Regions from separate parts of the Burkholderia ambifaria AMMD genome, predicted to be linked through region 2. Evidence: riboswitches for the same ligand, from Rfam matches in the RefSeq annotation. Region 2 holds a riboswitch; each other region holds the start of a gene.
The links. Region 2 has a riboswitch for cobalamin ahead of cobW (cobalamin biosynthesis protein CobW). Riboswitches for the same ligand answer to the same signal wherever they lie in the genome.
Positions count from the first base shown of each region.

Region 1 (4,184 bases), on a different replicon from region 2:
GGCCGAGCGTGCCCTTGTACGACAGGTCGATGCCGCGGATATGCGCACGGCCGATGTTCATCGGTGAGAACGTCGCCGGGTTGTACGCGATCAGGTTGTTGACGCGCGTGTCGTAGATCGCGGCGCTGAACGTGCCGTACGCCGTGTTCGCGTCGAGCGCGGCTTCGACCGAATCGCTGCGCTCCGGATTCAGGTTCGGATTGCCGTAGCCGGGGTAGTACAGGTCGTTGAACGACGGCAGGCGGAATGCGTTGCCGTACGACACGCGCGCCGTATAGACCGGCGTGATCGCCCACGACAGCGCGGCGTTGCCGGTGTTCACGGCTTTCCCCGCGATGATCTCGTGACGCCCCGCGACGAACATCGTCACGCTGCCGAGCGTCGCCGACTGATGCAGCGAGAACGCGGAATCGTTGCGCGTGGGCACGCCGTCCGGCACGTCGATCGGCAGGAACGCCTGCTCGCGCGTGAAGTCGTATGCGACCTTCGTCTCGCCCGACAGCGGCAGGCCGAACAGGTGGAAGCCGTGCGTCTGATGAGTCAGCGACGTCGACGAACTGATGCGCTGCGAGTCGATCCGGTCGGTCTGGATGGCCGGGTCGCTCGCATACAGGAACTGGCGGTCGTTCGCATAACCGAACGACTGGTCGAACTGCGTGTCGGGCGTAATGTCGAGATGGAACGCGATGCCGGTCGTCAGCTGATGATCGAGTTCGCGGTTCGCATAGCCGGCGTTGTCATAGGACAGGTCGGAGCGGTGATACAGCGCGAACGTCGAGATCGACCAGTTATCGCGCGCGTAACCGAGGCGCGCATCGAGATCCTGCGCGTGGTACGGATTGCGGCCGTCCTCGTGGTACGGCAACACGGGCCGCGTCGCGTCGATGCCGGCGGTGTTGTACGAGTGCAGGCCAAGCGAGTAGGTGAGCCCGCCGAGCGCGGCCAGCGGCCCCGTCGACGGCACGGTGCCCGACGTGCGCAACTGCGTGTCGAAGGTCTTGTTCGAGCCGCCGCCGAACGACACGCTCGTCTGGTTGGGCTGGCCGGCGGCGCGGCGCGTGAACAGCTGCACGACGCCGCCCATCGCGTTCGCGCCGAATGATGCGGCGGCCGGCCCCGAAATCACTTCGACGCGCTCGAACGCTTCGGTCGGCAGGTCGGCCCACGGCGCGATGCCGGTGGTCGGCGAGCCGATCCGGATCCCGTCGATGAATACCGCGACCTGGCTGGCCGACGAGCCGCGGATGCTGACCGACGCGGACGAGCCGGGGCCGCCGGTCTGCGAGACGGTCACGCCCGGCAGCATCGCGAGGGCCTGCGTGATGCTCGGCTCGCTCGGCGACAGACGGTCGAGATCGGCGCGCGTGAGCACCTGCGTTGTTGCATAGCGCTGGTCGAACGATTCGGGCAGATGCCGCGTGTCGGTCACGGCGATCGTCGGCAGGTCGGTGCCGTCCGCGGACGGGCGCGGCTGCGTGATTGTCGTATCGCCGGCGGCGTGGGCGATCGGGGAGAGCAGCGCGGTGGCGGCGGACGTGGCGAGAAGGTGGCGAAGATTCATGAGGCGGCGAGCGTGATCGTGTTGCAGGTACGGCGTGAGCGCGCGAAGACGCCGCGCATGACGGCGACGCAGCGGCGCGACGCTTCCGGCGTGGAAGCGGAGGCGGAAAGGTTGGACATTTGAAGGGTCCTGAGGTCGGGCCGTCCATGCAACGGGGCGACCGCCAAAGGCGGTGCTGGCGCATCGGGACACCCCGCCCGGTGCGGCTGCTTGGACCTCGGGTCGATGGCAGGTCTCCTGGCTCGCGGGTCGTTATTCGCGCCGGCCTTCCCGGTTTCCCAGTGGCGTGTGGTGGCGCGGATTCGCCGCTTACAGTTGCGGGGGCAGCCGCAGATTCGAGGCGCTGCCTCTCCTGCGTTCCCTTTTGATCCCGTTCCCGGGAACCATCAGCGCGCAAGCGTAATGGCGAGCGCTCCGGCGCGTCAATCGTTGGCGGCCGACGGGATGCGAAAAAACGTCAGTGTTCGTCGAATGCTTTCGAAGTCCTTTCTTTTTTCGACGGCACTCGAACCGCATTCACGTCTGATGAAACGGAACGTCGGCCGCGCTGCAATCGCGTCGGAACCGGCTCGGCGCGATGCCCGTCCATCGCACGAACGCCCGCCGGAACGCTTCCTCGCCGCTGAACCCGAGATGCGCGCCGATCCGCTGTTGCTGCTCGCGCCGGGCCCGGTGCAGTCGGGCATCTTCAACGACCCGCTCGGCGCCGCGCACGACCGCCCGAAGTGCAAGCTTTCGTCGATACGATGCGCGCGATGCTGAACGCGCACGGACTTACGCCCGACGCGTTCGGCGCGCGGGTGTTCGATGGCATTCGAGACGGGCGTTACTGGCTGATTCCGCAACCGGAGACGATCAACGGCGCGCTGCAGCGGCGCACTGCGGATATCCTCGCCGCACGTGATCCATCGCTGCCGTCGTTGTGATGTCGTTGTGATGTCGTAATAGGGGCCGGCCGTCCGACGCGGCCGGCTCACGTTTACATATGCGAGCCCGAGCGCGTGCGGCCGCTGGGATCGCCACCGCGATCGGGCGGCGTATTGTTCTGATCGATCTTCGCGAGCACGAAGCCGGCGGGCGGCAGCGCGGCGGGCGAACGGTGGGTGGCGTGCGCGACGGGGCCTTGCGGCAATGCGGCGGGAAGGCTGGATGACGTAACGCCCGGTTGAGCGAACGCCGAAAGGGAGGCTGCCGCGAGGGCGGCGGCGACGATCGCGTGCGTGTTCATGACGACTCCTTCTTCACGACTGAATGCGGGACACCTAATCAGTCTAGAGCGCGAAACTTAACGCGCCGTGAAGAAGCGGCGGCACGCGGATGACAGGATATTCATCCAGGCCATCCGCGCGCCACGACGGTCATGCCGAGGCGGACACGAGCGCGCAGAAGTTCTCGAGATCGACGTTGCCGCCGCTGATCACGATGCCGACGCGCTTGCCCTTCAGTTCATCCTTCATCCGGCGTGCGGCCGCGAACGACAGGCAGCCGGTCGGCTCGACGACAATCTTCATACGGGTCGCGAAGAAGCGCATGCAGTCGACCAGCTCCGCATCGGTCGCGGTCAGGATGTCGTCGACGTCGCGCCGCAGGATCGGAAACGTCAGGTTGCCGAGGTGCTGCGTCTGCGCGCCGTCGGCGATCGTGCGCGGCGTGTCGATATGGACGATCGAGCCTGACCGGAACGACTGCTGGCCGTCATTGCCGGCTTCCGGCTCGACGCCGTACAGCTTCGCGTGCGGCGACAGCGCGCGCGTCGCGAGCGCCGTGCCTGACAGCAGGCCGCCGCCGCCGAGCGGCGTGAACACCGCGTCGAGCGGCCCGACCTCGTCGAACAATTCCTTGGCTGCCGTGCCCTGGCCCGCGATCACGTCCGCATGGTCGTACGGCGGGACCAGCGTGAGCCCGTGTTTCTCAGCAAGCTCGCGGCCGATCTGTTCGCGGTCCTCGGTGTAGCGGTCGTAGGTCACGACGTTGCCGCCGTAGCCGCGCGTCGCGGCCATCTTCGCGGCCGGCGCGTCCTGCGGCATCACGATCGTCGCCGGAATGCCGAGGATGCGCGCCGACAGCGCGATCGCCTGCGCATGGTTGCCGGACGAAAACGCGACGACGCCGTTGCGGCGCTGCGTCGCGTCGAAGCGCGACAGCGCGTTGAACGCGCCGCGGAACTTGAATGCGCCCATGCGCTGCAGGTTCTCGCACTTGAAGAACACCTGTGCGCCGAGCGCTTCGTCGATCGTGCGCGACGTCATCACGGGCGTGCGGTGCGCGTGGCCTTCGAGCCGTGCCGCGGCTGCTGCTACGTCGTCGTAGGTGGGAAGGGTCGGAGTGTTCATGAAGGTCGCTCGTCGGAAGGGTCGTTCAATGGGGCAGCAGGGCGCGCATCATTTCGCATCGTTGTAGACGGTGGCGCGCGACACGCCGAGGTGCTGCGACACGATTTCCATCGCGCGGCGCACCTCGAGGAAGCCGTCGGCCTTCAGCGCGTGCATCAGCTCGCGGCGCTGGTCGGTCTTCAGCTCGCGTGGGGTAGTCGCCAGGCGCGTCGCGAACGCATCGATGCGCTGCCGGATCGCGTCCGCGCCGGCCGGGTCGAGCGTTTCTGCGACAGGTTCGCCTTCGGTGC
Region 1 is NC_008391.1:776,327-780,510, reverse strand. Features, by position in the region: gene BAMB_RS19500 (TonB-dependent receptor domain-containing protein) at 1-1,561, opposite strand, end outside; gene BAMB_RS35410 (hypothetical protein) at 1,547-1,684, shown strand; cobalamin riboswitch at 1,772-1,964, opposite strand; partial or broken gene BAMB_RS35930 (helix-turn-helix domain-containing protein) at 2,078-2,209, opposite strand; gene BAMB_RS19490 (hypothetical protein) at 2,317-2,487, shown strand; gene BAMB_RS19485 (hypothetical protein) at 2,541-2,789, opposite strand; gene BAMB_RS19480 (threo-3-hydroxy-L-aspartate ammonia-lyase) at 2,920-3,894, opposite strand; gene BAMB_RS19475 (helix-turn-helix transcriptional regulator) at 3,943-4,184, opposite strand, start outside.
Region 1: linked by a shared signal. The riboswitch ahead of BAMB_RS19500 (TonB-dependent receptor domain-containing protein) and the one ahead of cobW (cobalamin biosynthesis protein CobW) in region 2 are both predicted to bind cobalamin.

Region 2 (4,184 bases):
AGCGCGGCGGCCGGCAGCGGGCGCGGCGGCTCGGGTTCGTCGCCGAAGCCGAGCGTATGGAATGCGATGCTGCGCAGCAGCGCTTCGGCGTTGTGCATCCCGCCGTCGCGCAGGTAGCGCCACCACAGCCGGCACAGCGCCGGCGCGACCGTGCTCTTCGCGACGAGGTTCGGGTCTTCCTGCAGGTCGCCCGAGAACATCGCGAGCTGCTGCCGGCGCTTGGACGCCAGCGACACGGCCTGTTCGATCCCGTACGGCCAGTACGCTTCGCCGCCGAGATGATCGATCACGACCGTCTTCGCATGACGCAGCACGTCGTCGACATAGAAATCGACCGACGCGGGCTGCCGCAGGAACGTGACGTTCGCGAGCCGCACGCTCGGAAAGCCGGCCGGCAGCTTCGGCACGACGCTGGCCAGCAGCGACAAGGTCGTATCGGCCGAACTCAGGATCACGATGTCGGCCGGCTGCTGGTCGATCCGGACGACGCCCTGCGTATCGTCGACGAAGCCGCCCGGCGTGGTGCGCAGCAGATGCATCGCGCGTTACGCCTGCTGCGTCTGCGCCGCGCACGCGGCGTCGAACGCGCGCTGCAGTTCGGCCGGGTCGAGATCCTCGCCAATCAGCACGAAGCGGCTCGCGCGCGTTTCGCCGTCCTGCCAGCGACGGTCGAAATAGCTGTCGAAGCGGCGGCCGACACCCTGGATCACGAGCCGCATCGGCGCATCGGGCAGCGCCGCGAAGCCTTTCGCGCGGTAGATCGTGTGCGTCTCGACGACGCGCTGCAGCGCGGCGATCGTCGCTTCGCGCGAGCCTGCGTCGCCCGACACCACGACCGAATCGAAATCGTCGTGATGGTGATCGTGATCGCCGTCGTCGGCCGAGCCGTGATGGTCGTGCCGCAGGTGGATCGTTTCCTCCGACGCCGATTCGAGCCCGAGCAGCATCGCGAGATCCAGTTCGCCGCGCGTCGCGCGCACGATCTTCACCTGCGGCGGGATCTCTTCGCGGATCGCGGCCTCGACTTCGGCGAACTGCGCGTCGGCGACGAGATCGGCCTTGTTCACGATCACGAGATCGGCGGACGACAGCTGGTCGGCGAACAGTTCGTGCAGCGGCGATTCGTGGTCGAGGTTCGGATCGGCGCGGCGCTGCGCGTCGACGGCCTGCGGGTTCTCGGCGAACTGGCCGCTGGCGGCAGCCGGCCCGTCGACGACCGTCACGACCGCGTCGACCGTGAAGCTGTTGCGGATCGTCGGCCAGTTGAAGGCCTGCACGAGCGGCTTCGGCAGCGCGAGGCCCGACGTCTCGATCAGCACGTGATCGATGTCGGCGCGGCGCTCGACGAGCGCTTCCATCACCGGATAGAACTCTTCCTGCACGGTGCAGCACAGGCAGCCGTTCGCGAGTTCGTACAGCTGGCCCGACGCTTCGCCCTGCGCGCCCTCCGCATCGTCGCAGCCGATCCCGCAGCCCTTGAGGATTTCGCCGTCGATGCCGAGCTCGCCGAATTCGTTGACGATCACCGCGATGCGGCGGCCTTCCGCGTGCTGCAGGATGTGGCGCATCAGCGTGGTCTTGCCGCTGCCGAGAAAGCCCGTGACGATCGTGACGGGAAGCTTGCGTAGGGTCATGGTAGGTCCTGTGGCGAAAATGGAATCAGGCCGGGATCGTCGCGTCGAATGCGGCGCGGCATGTCGTCGGGCGGATCGCGGGGATGGCGCGGCGCAGTCCGGCCGGACGGCCGCACGACGCACGGAACGACGAATCGGACATGACGCTTCCTTGTGAACGGTCGGCATGGTCAATGCCGGCACGGCTGCCGCCGGCCCTGCCCGCGCCGCCTGCCGTTCGTCGCGCCGGCCCGGCGCGGCGCGCGTGCGGCGGACGGATCGGTGGAGGAAGCGGGAAACGCTCGGGTGTCGGGCATGCTGCGGCCGTGGACGATGCGCCGCCTCCCCGCGGCGCTGAACCCCAACGTTTCGGCCGGTATCCGGGCTGACGAACACGCCGCTTCGCCTTCCCGAATGCGCGGCATCCAGTGGCGGTCGTCCGCATGCGGCAGGCATGCGGCGAAGCGGCGCTGCGTCGCGCTGGGCGCGACGCGTTCGCTTACCGTTGCGGGGGCAGCACAGGTTGGCTCGACTGCGGCGCAGGCAGGCTCCCTGTTTCCCGTTTAACTGCGCGCGCCGGAGGAGCGCGCGCGAGCACCAAAACGCGTGCGAGTGTAGGCGGCGGTGCGGGGAGCGTCAAGGTGAAACGGGCCGCCGCGGGATGTCCTGCATGGCCGCGGCAGCGCGCCCGGGGCCACGTCCGGGGCCACCCCGGGCGACCGCGCGGCGGGTTCGCGCGGCCCGGGCGCTGTGCTATCGTATGCGCCGCGTTCGGTGCTCGCGCGCGCTCCTCCGGCGTGCGCAGTTAAACGGGAAACAGGAGGCGGACGTCCGCCCGGCCTGTGCTGTCCCCGCAACGGTACGCCGCCCGCGCGTCGCGGTTCCCCGCACGCGCCCAGGCCGCCCGCGATGCCACTGCCCTTCAGCGGGCGGGAAGGCTGCGGCCTGGCAAGCGGCCAGCCCGGATACCGGCCGACGCAAGGGGCGAGCCCGCTGCTCGCCGAACGCCCGATCCGCGGGGGACGGATGGGGTGCGCTTTCCGCCCGCGCTCGCGCGGGCTTCGCTCGATCCGTCATGCATTGCCTGTCCGCCGGCCGCCGATGTGCCGCTCGCTGTCCCCTTTCCACTGCCACGACACGGTGCGCGCCGTGCCGCGTCCGATGAGCCGCGCATGGCTCGTCGGCGCCGGCCCCGGCGACGCCGATCTGCTGACGCTGAAGGCCGTGCGCGCGATCGCCGCGGCCGACGTGCTGCTCGTCGACGATCTCGTGAACCCCGACGTGCTGCGCCACGCGCGCGCCGACGCCCTGATCGAGCACGTCGGCAAGCGCGGCGGCCATGCGTCGACGCCGCAGGAAACGATCGTCGCCACGATGCTCGCGCATCTGCGCGCGGGCCGCAGCGTCGCGCGGCTCAAGGGCGGCGATCCGTTCGTGTTCGGCCGCGGCGGCGAGGAATTGCTCGCGCTCGGCGCGGCCGGGTTTCCGGTCGAGGTCGTGAACGGCATCACGGCCGGGATCGCCGCCCCGGCCGCGCTCGGCATTCCGGTCACGCATCGCGGCGACGCGCAGGGCGTGATCTTCGTCACGGGCCACGGCGCGGGCGCGGACGAACCCGACTGGCGCGCGCTGGCCGCGACGCGGATGACGATCGTGATCTACATGGGCATTCGCCGGCTCGACACCATTGCAGCCGCGCTGCGTGACGGCGGCGTGGCCGGCGACACGCCGTGCGCGGCGATCGAGAACGCGACGCGTGACGGGCAGCGGCACGTGCTCGCGACCCTCGACACGATCGTCGAACGCGTGCGCGCGACCGGTATCGGTTCGCCCGCGATCGTCGTGATCGGCCGCGTCGCGGCGCTCGCCGACGATCCCGCGGTGCGCGCGGCGCTTGGCGGCCGCGCATGATGCGCGTCGCGCTCGGCGTCGGTTTCCGCGCGGGAGTGACGGCCGCGCAACTCGATGCCGCGATCCGCGCGGCGCTGGCCAGCCACCCGGACGCCGAGCCGGCCGTCGTCGCGACGCTCGCCGACAAGGCGCGTGCCCGGCCGCTGCGCACGCTGTGCGCGCGGCGCGGCTGGCCGCTCGTCGCGTTCGACGCGGCGCAGCTCGCGCAGTGCTCCGAACCGGCATTGAGCGGCCCGTCGGCGGCCGCGCTCGCGCGTTTCGGCGTCGCGGGCGTGGCCGAGCCGTGCGCGCAACTCGCGGCGCCGCAGGGCCGGCTGCTCGGCCCCAAATCCAGTCGGGACGGCGTGACGGTCGCGCTCGCCGGCCCGCTCTGAACCCTTTGTTTCGCTTTCGACAGGACGATTCCCGATGAAGACCGATGCCGAATCCCATCAGCGGATGGCCGAACGCCGCCGCGCCGGCCATGAAAAGAAGCAGGCTGCCGCCACCCAGGAAAAGGGCCTGCTGATCGTCAACACCGGCAACGGCAAGGGCAAGAGCACGGCCGCCTTCGGCATGGCCGTGCGCGTGCTCGGCCATGGCATGCGGCTCGGCGTCGTGCAGTTCATCAAGGGCGCGTTGCACACGTCCGAGCGGGACTTCCTCGGCGCGGTCGCGCAG
Region 2 is NC_008390.1:1,719,490-1,723,673, reverse strand. Features, by position in the region: gene cobN (cobaltochelatase subunit CobN) at 1-539, opposite strand, end outside; gene cobW (cobalamin biosynthesis protein CobW) at 546-1,634, opposite strand; cobalamin riboswitch at 1,968-2,230, opposite strand; cobalamin riboswitch at 2,368-2,604, shown strand; gene cobA (uroporphyrinogen-III C-methyltransferase) at 2,775-3,524, shown strand; gene BAMB_RS07855 (cobalamin biosynthesis protein) at 3,521-3,898, shown strand; gene cobO (cob(I)yrinic acid a,c-diamide adenosyltransferase) at 3,933-4,184, shown strand, end outside.

Region 3 (4,184 bases), on a different replicon from region 2:
ACACACGAAATTCCGGATACCTCCCCGGCGAGCGACCAATTCCTCAGCCGCTCGCCGCCCGTCCCGCTCAGGCGATCGACCGGAACAGCCAGTAAAGCCCGGCCGCGAGTGCGATCGACGCCGGGAGCGTCAGCACCCACGCGAGCACGAGGCTGCGCACCGTGCTCCACTGCAACCCGGACCCGTTCGCCGCCATCGTGCCCGCGACGCCCGACGACAGCACGTGCGTCGTCGACACGGGCAGCCCGTACACATCGGCCGCGCCGATCGTCAGCATCGCGACGAGTTCGGCCGACGCACCCTGTCCGTACGTCAGATGCTGCTTGCCGATTTTCTCGCCGACGGTCACGACGATCCGCTTCCAGCCGACCATCGTGCCGAGACCCAGCGCGATCGCAACGGCCACTTTCACCCAGGTCGGAATGAACTTGGTCGCGTGATCGAGCTGCTTGCGGTAGTTGTCGATCGCGAGCTTGTCATCGGCGGCGAACGCGGGCTGACCCGCCTTCTCGATCAGGCGAATCGCTTCGGATACCAGATACATCGTGTTGCGCACGTTGTCGACGTCACCCTGCGGCACGGCCGCCATCGAGCCCGACGAGCCGACCGCGGTCGCGAGCGACGTGGACAGTTGCTGCACGGCCGGCAGTACGGCAGGCGTCATCTCGCGGCGCTGCACGAAGTGCTCGACGTCGGCGCGCGGATTCGCGGACGGCGCGGCGCCGTTCGAGTATTTCGCGAAGGTCGCGGCCGCCTGGTTCGCGACGGCGACGAAGGTCTGCGATTCGGCCGTCGTGACCGCCTTGTTCAGCGCATACGCGGTCGGCATCGTGCCGATCAGGATCAGCATGATGAGGCCCATCCCCTTCTGCCCGTCGTTCGAGCCGTGCGCGAACGACACGCCGGTACACGTGAGGATCAGCAGGCAGCGGATCCAGAACGGCGGCGGCTGATCCTTCGGCGGCTCCTTGTACAGCTCCGGAATCCGCACGACGGCCTTCAGCACGAGCAGCAGCAGCGACGCGCACAGGAACCCGACGATCGGCGACAACAGCAGCGACTTGCCGACGCCGAGCGCCTGGCCCCAGTCGACGCCGCTCGTGCCCGACGGCCCGTGCATCAACTGGTTCATCAGCCCGACGCCGATGATCGATCCGATCAGCGTATGCGAGCTCGACGACGGCAACCCGAAATACCAGGTCGCCAGGTTCCAGACGATCGCGGCGATCAGCAGCGCGAACACCATCGCGAAACCCGACCCGCTGCCGACCTGCAGGATCAGCTCGACCGGCAGCAACTGCAGGATGCCGAAGGCGACGGCCCCGCTGGAAACCATCACGCCGAGGAAGTTCCACATGCCGGACCAGATCACCGCGACGTTCGGCGTCAGCGAGTGGGTGTAGATCACAGTCGCGACCGCATTCGCGGTGTCGTGGAAACCGTTGACGAATTCGAAGCCGAGCGCGATCACCAGCGCGGCGCCGAGCATCAGGTACGGGAACAGCGACCCTTCGCGCACGGGCGACAGATCGGCGATCAGGTGGGTGGCGATATAGACGGCGCCGGCCGCGAGTACCAGCAGAAAGACGGCATAGCCGACCTGTCGGGTACGTTCGGTGGAGCCGGCGTTATTCGCGGCGGACGAAGCAGGCTGATTCATGGCGGCATCTCGTAGGTAACCGCAGCCGATGCTAGCTTTCGCTACCAGTCAGTTTGATGACAGTCGGGAGGACGAACCATTTTCTTACAGGGGTGTAAGGAAATGGCGTCGTCATTCTCCATATAGTGAGCAGGCGGGCTTACGCATCGGCATCGCGTCGAACGTCGTCCGTGATCGACGTCCAGCCATCGCCCGACGCGGCGAATATCGTGCACGACAGCGGCGCGACGTCGATGCGGGTCGCCGCCTTCGCGTCCATCCGGCGCACGTGCGCGATGGCCGCACGCACGATCGCCGCATGCGTGATCGCGACGATGTCGCGGTTACATGGCAGCGCGCTCAACCATGCGCCGACGCGGCGCGCGACGTCTTCGAACGATTCACCGCCGTGCGGCGACGCGGACGGATCGTCGAGCCACGCGCCGAGTTCGTCCGGCAGGTCGCGCGCGAGGTCATGCAGCCGCTTGCCGTGCCAGTGGCCGTAGTCGACATCGCGTAGCGCATCGTCGATGGCCGCGTGCAGCCCGAGCGCGTCGGCGGTCTGCCGCGCGCACGGTGCGGGGCTGCACAGCACGATCGCGCCGGGTGCGCCTGCGAACCGCTCGCGCAGCGCGGCAGCCGCGGCGAGCCCGCGTGCATCGAGCGGATCGTCGGCGGGAAACGCGCCGATGCGCATCGCGCGGGTCGGCGCATGCGCGATCAGGCGCAGCGAGGCAGGTTGGGTCATGTCGATGGCCGGAAAGTTCGGAACGGCCGCGCCCGTGATGCGCGGGCCTTCAACACGCGAACGTTCGCGCGTACAATTCGCCCGATACGAGGTGCGGAAGCCGGTGCAAGCCCGGCGCGGTCGCGCCACTGTAACCGCGGATCTTCAATCCCGGAAGCCAGACCTGCCTTCGTATTCCATCCAACATTTGTCGGGGCGCGATTCCCCTGAGGTGCATCCATGAGCGAAGCAGTGCTGAAGCCGGTCGTCGTGCCGGCGCCCATTCCCGTCCGCGAGCTGTTGCCGTGGGCCATCTTCGTCGGCCTGATCCTGTTGCTCGCGCTCTATTTCGTCGGTGCGGAACAGGGAGCGACGTCGCTCGTGCCGGGCATGTACGTGCACGAGTTCGTCCACGACGGCCGCCATCTGCTCGGCTTTCCCTGCCACTGACGCGGAGCACACGATGATCGGAAAGCTGCTCATGCGTGGGATGCTCGCAGGCATCGTCGCGGGCCTCCTCACGTTCGGTTTCGCCAGAATCGTCGGCGAACCGCAAGTCGATCAGGCAATCTCCTTCGGAGAAAAAGTCGACGCCGCCAACGGCGAAGCCCCGGAGCCCGAACTCGTCAGCCGCCGCACGCAGGCCGGCGTCGGCCTGCTGACGGGTGTCGTGACCTACGGCGCGGCATTCGGCGGGCTGTTCTCGCTGGTCTTCGCGTTTGCATACGGGCGAGGCAGCCGCCTCCCGGCACGGCCGCTCGCCGCATGGCTCGCGGCGGCGACGTTCGTCGCGCTCGTGATCGTGCCGAGCATCAAATACCCGGCCAATCCGCCGGCAGTGGGTGACCACGACACGATCGGCTATCGCACGGGCCTGTTCTTCCTGATGATCGCGATCTCGGTCGCGACGATGGCGTTCTCGGTCAGCGTGCGTCGTCATCTGCTGGCGAAGCTCGGCCCGTGGAACGCATCGATCGTCGCGGGCCTCGCGTTCGTCGCGATCATCGCGGCCGTGCAGATCGGGCTGCCGTCGATCGATGAAGTGCCGGCCGAATTCCCGGCCGCGGTGCTGTGGAAGTTCCGCGTCGCCGCGATCGGCATGCAGGCGATCATGTGGACGACGATCGGCCTGCTGTTCGGCGCATGGGTCGAACGCGGCGAACGCACCATGCGCGCCGCCTGACGCGCATCGCATCGGGGCGCGCCTAGCGCAGCATGCGCGGCGCGCTCCACGTCGATTCGCGCGCGAGCGCGACGAATGCGGCGAGATAGTCGATCGATGCGTCCGCGTCGCGGATGCCGAGGAAGATCTGTTTCGCGATGCCCTTCTTGCCGAGTTTGACCGGCACGACCGGCATCCGGTCCGCGTATTCATCGGCAAGCCATCTCGGCAGCGCGGCCACGCCGCGCCCGCTCGCCACCATCTGCAGCATGATGTCGGTCGTCTCGATCGACTTGTGGCGCCGCGGCACGATGCCGGCCGGCGTCAGGAACTGGTTGTAGATGTCGAGCCGGTCGGTCTCGACCGGGTAGGTGATCAGGACCTCGTCGGTCAGCTGCTCGGGCGTCACGTAGTCGGCGTTCGCGAACCGGTGCGCATCCGCGACCACCAGCACCTGCTCGTAATCGAACACGGGATCGAAGCGCAGCCCCGGCTTGTTCAGCGGGTCGGGCGTCACGAGCACATCGATGTCGTGGCCGAACAGCGCGCCGATGCCGCCGAACTGGAAGCGCTGCTTCACGTCCACGTCGACGTCCGGCCAGCGCGACAGGTACGGCGACACGACCTTCAGCAGCCACTGGTAGCACGGATGGCAT
Region 3 is NC_008391.1:1,623,605-1,627,788, reverse strand. Features, by position in the region: gene BAMB_RS23270 (inorganic phosphate transporter) at 68-1,660, opposite strand; gene BAMB_RS23265 (histidine phosphatase family protein) at 1,800-2,387, opposite strand; cobalamin riboswitch at 2,431-2,572, shown strand; gene BAMB_RS23260 (CbtB domain-containing protein) at 2,607-2,816, shown strand; gene BAMB_RS23255 (CbtA family protein) at 2,830-3,549, shown strand; gene BAMB_RS23250 (LysR family transcriptional regulator) at 3,572-4,184, opposite strand, start outside.
Region 3: linked by a shared signal. The riboswitch ahead of BAMB_RS23260 (CbtB domain-containing protein) and the one ahead of cobW (cobalamin biosynthesis protein CobW) in region 2 are both predicted to bind cobalamin.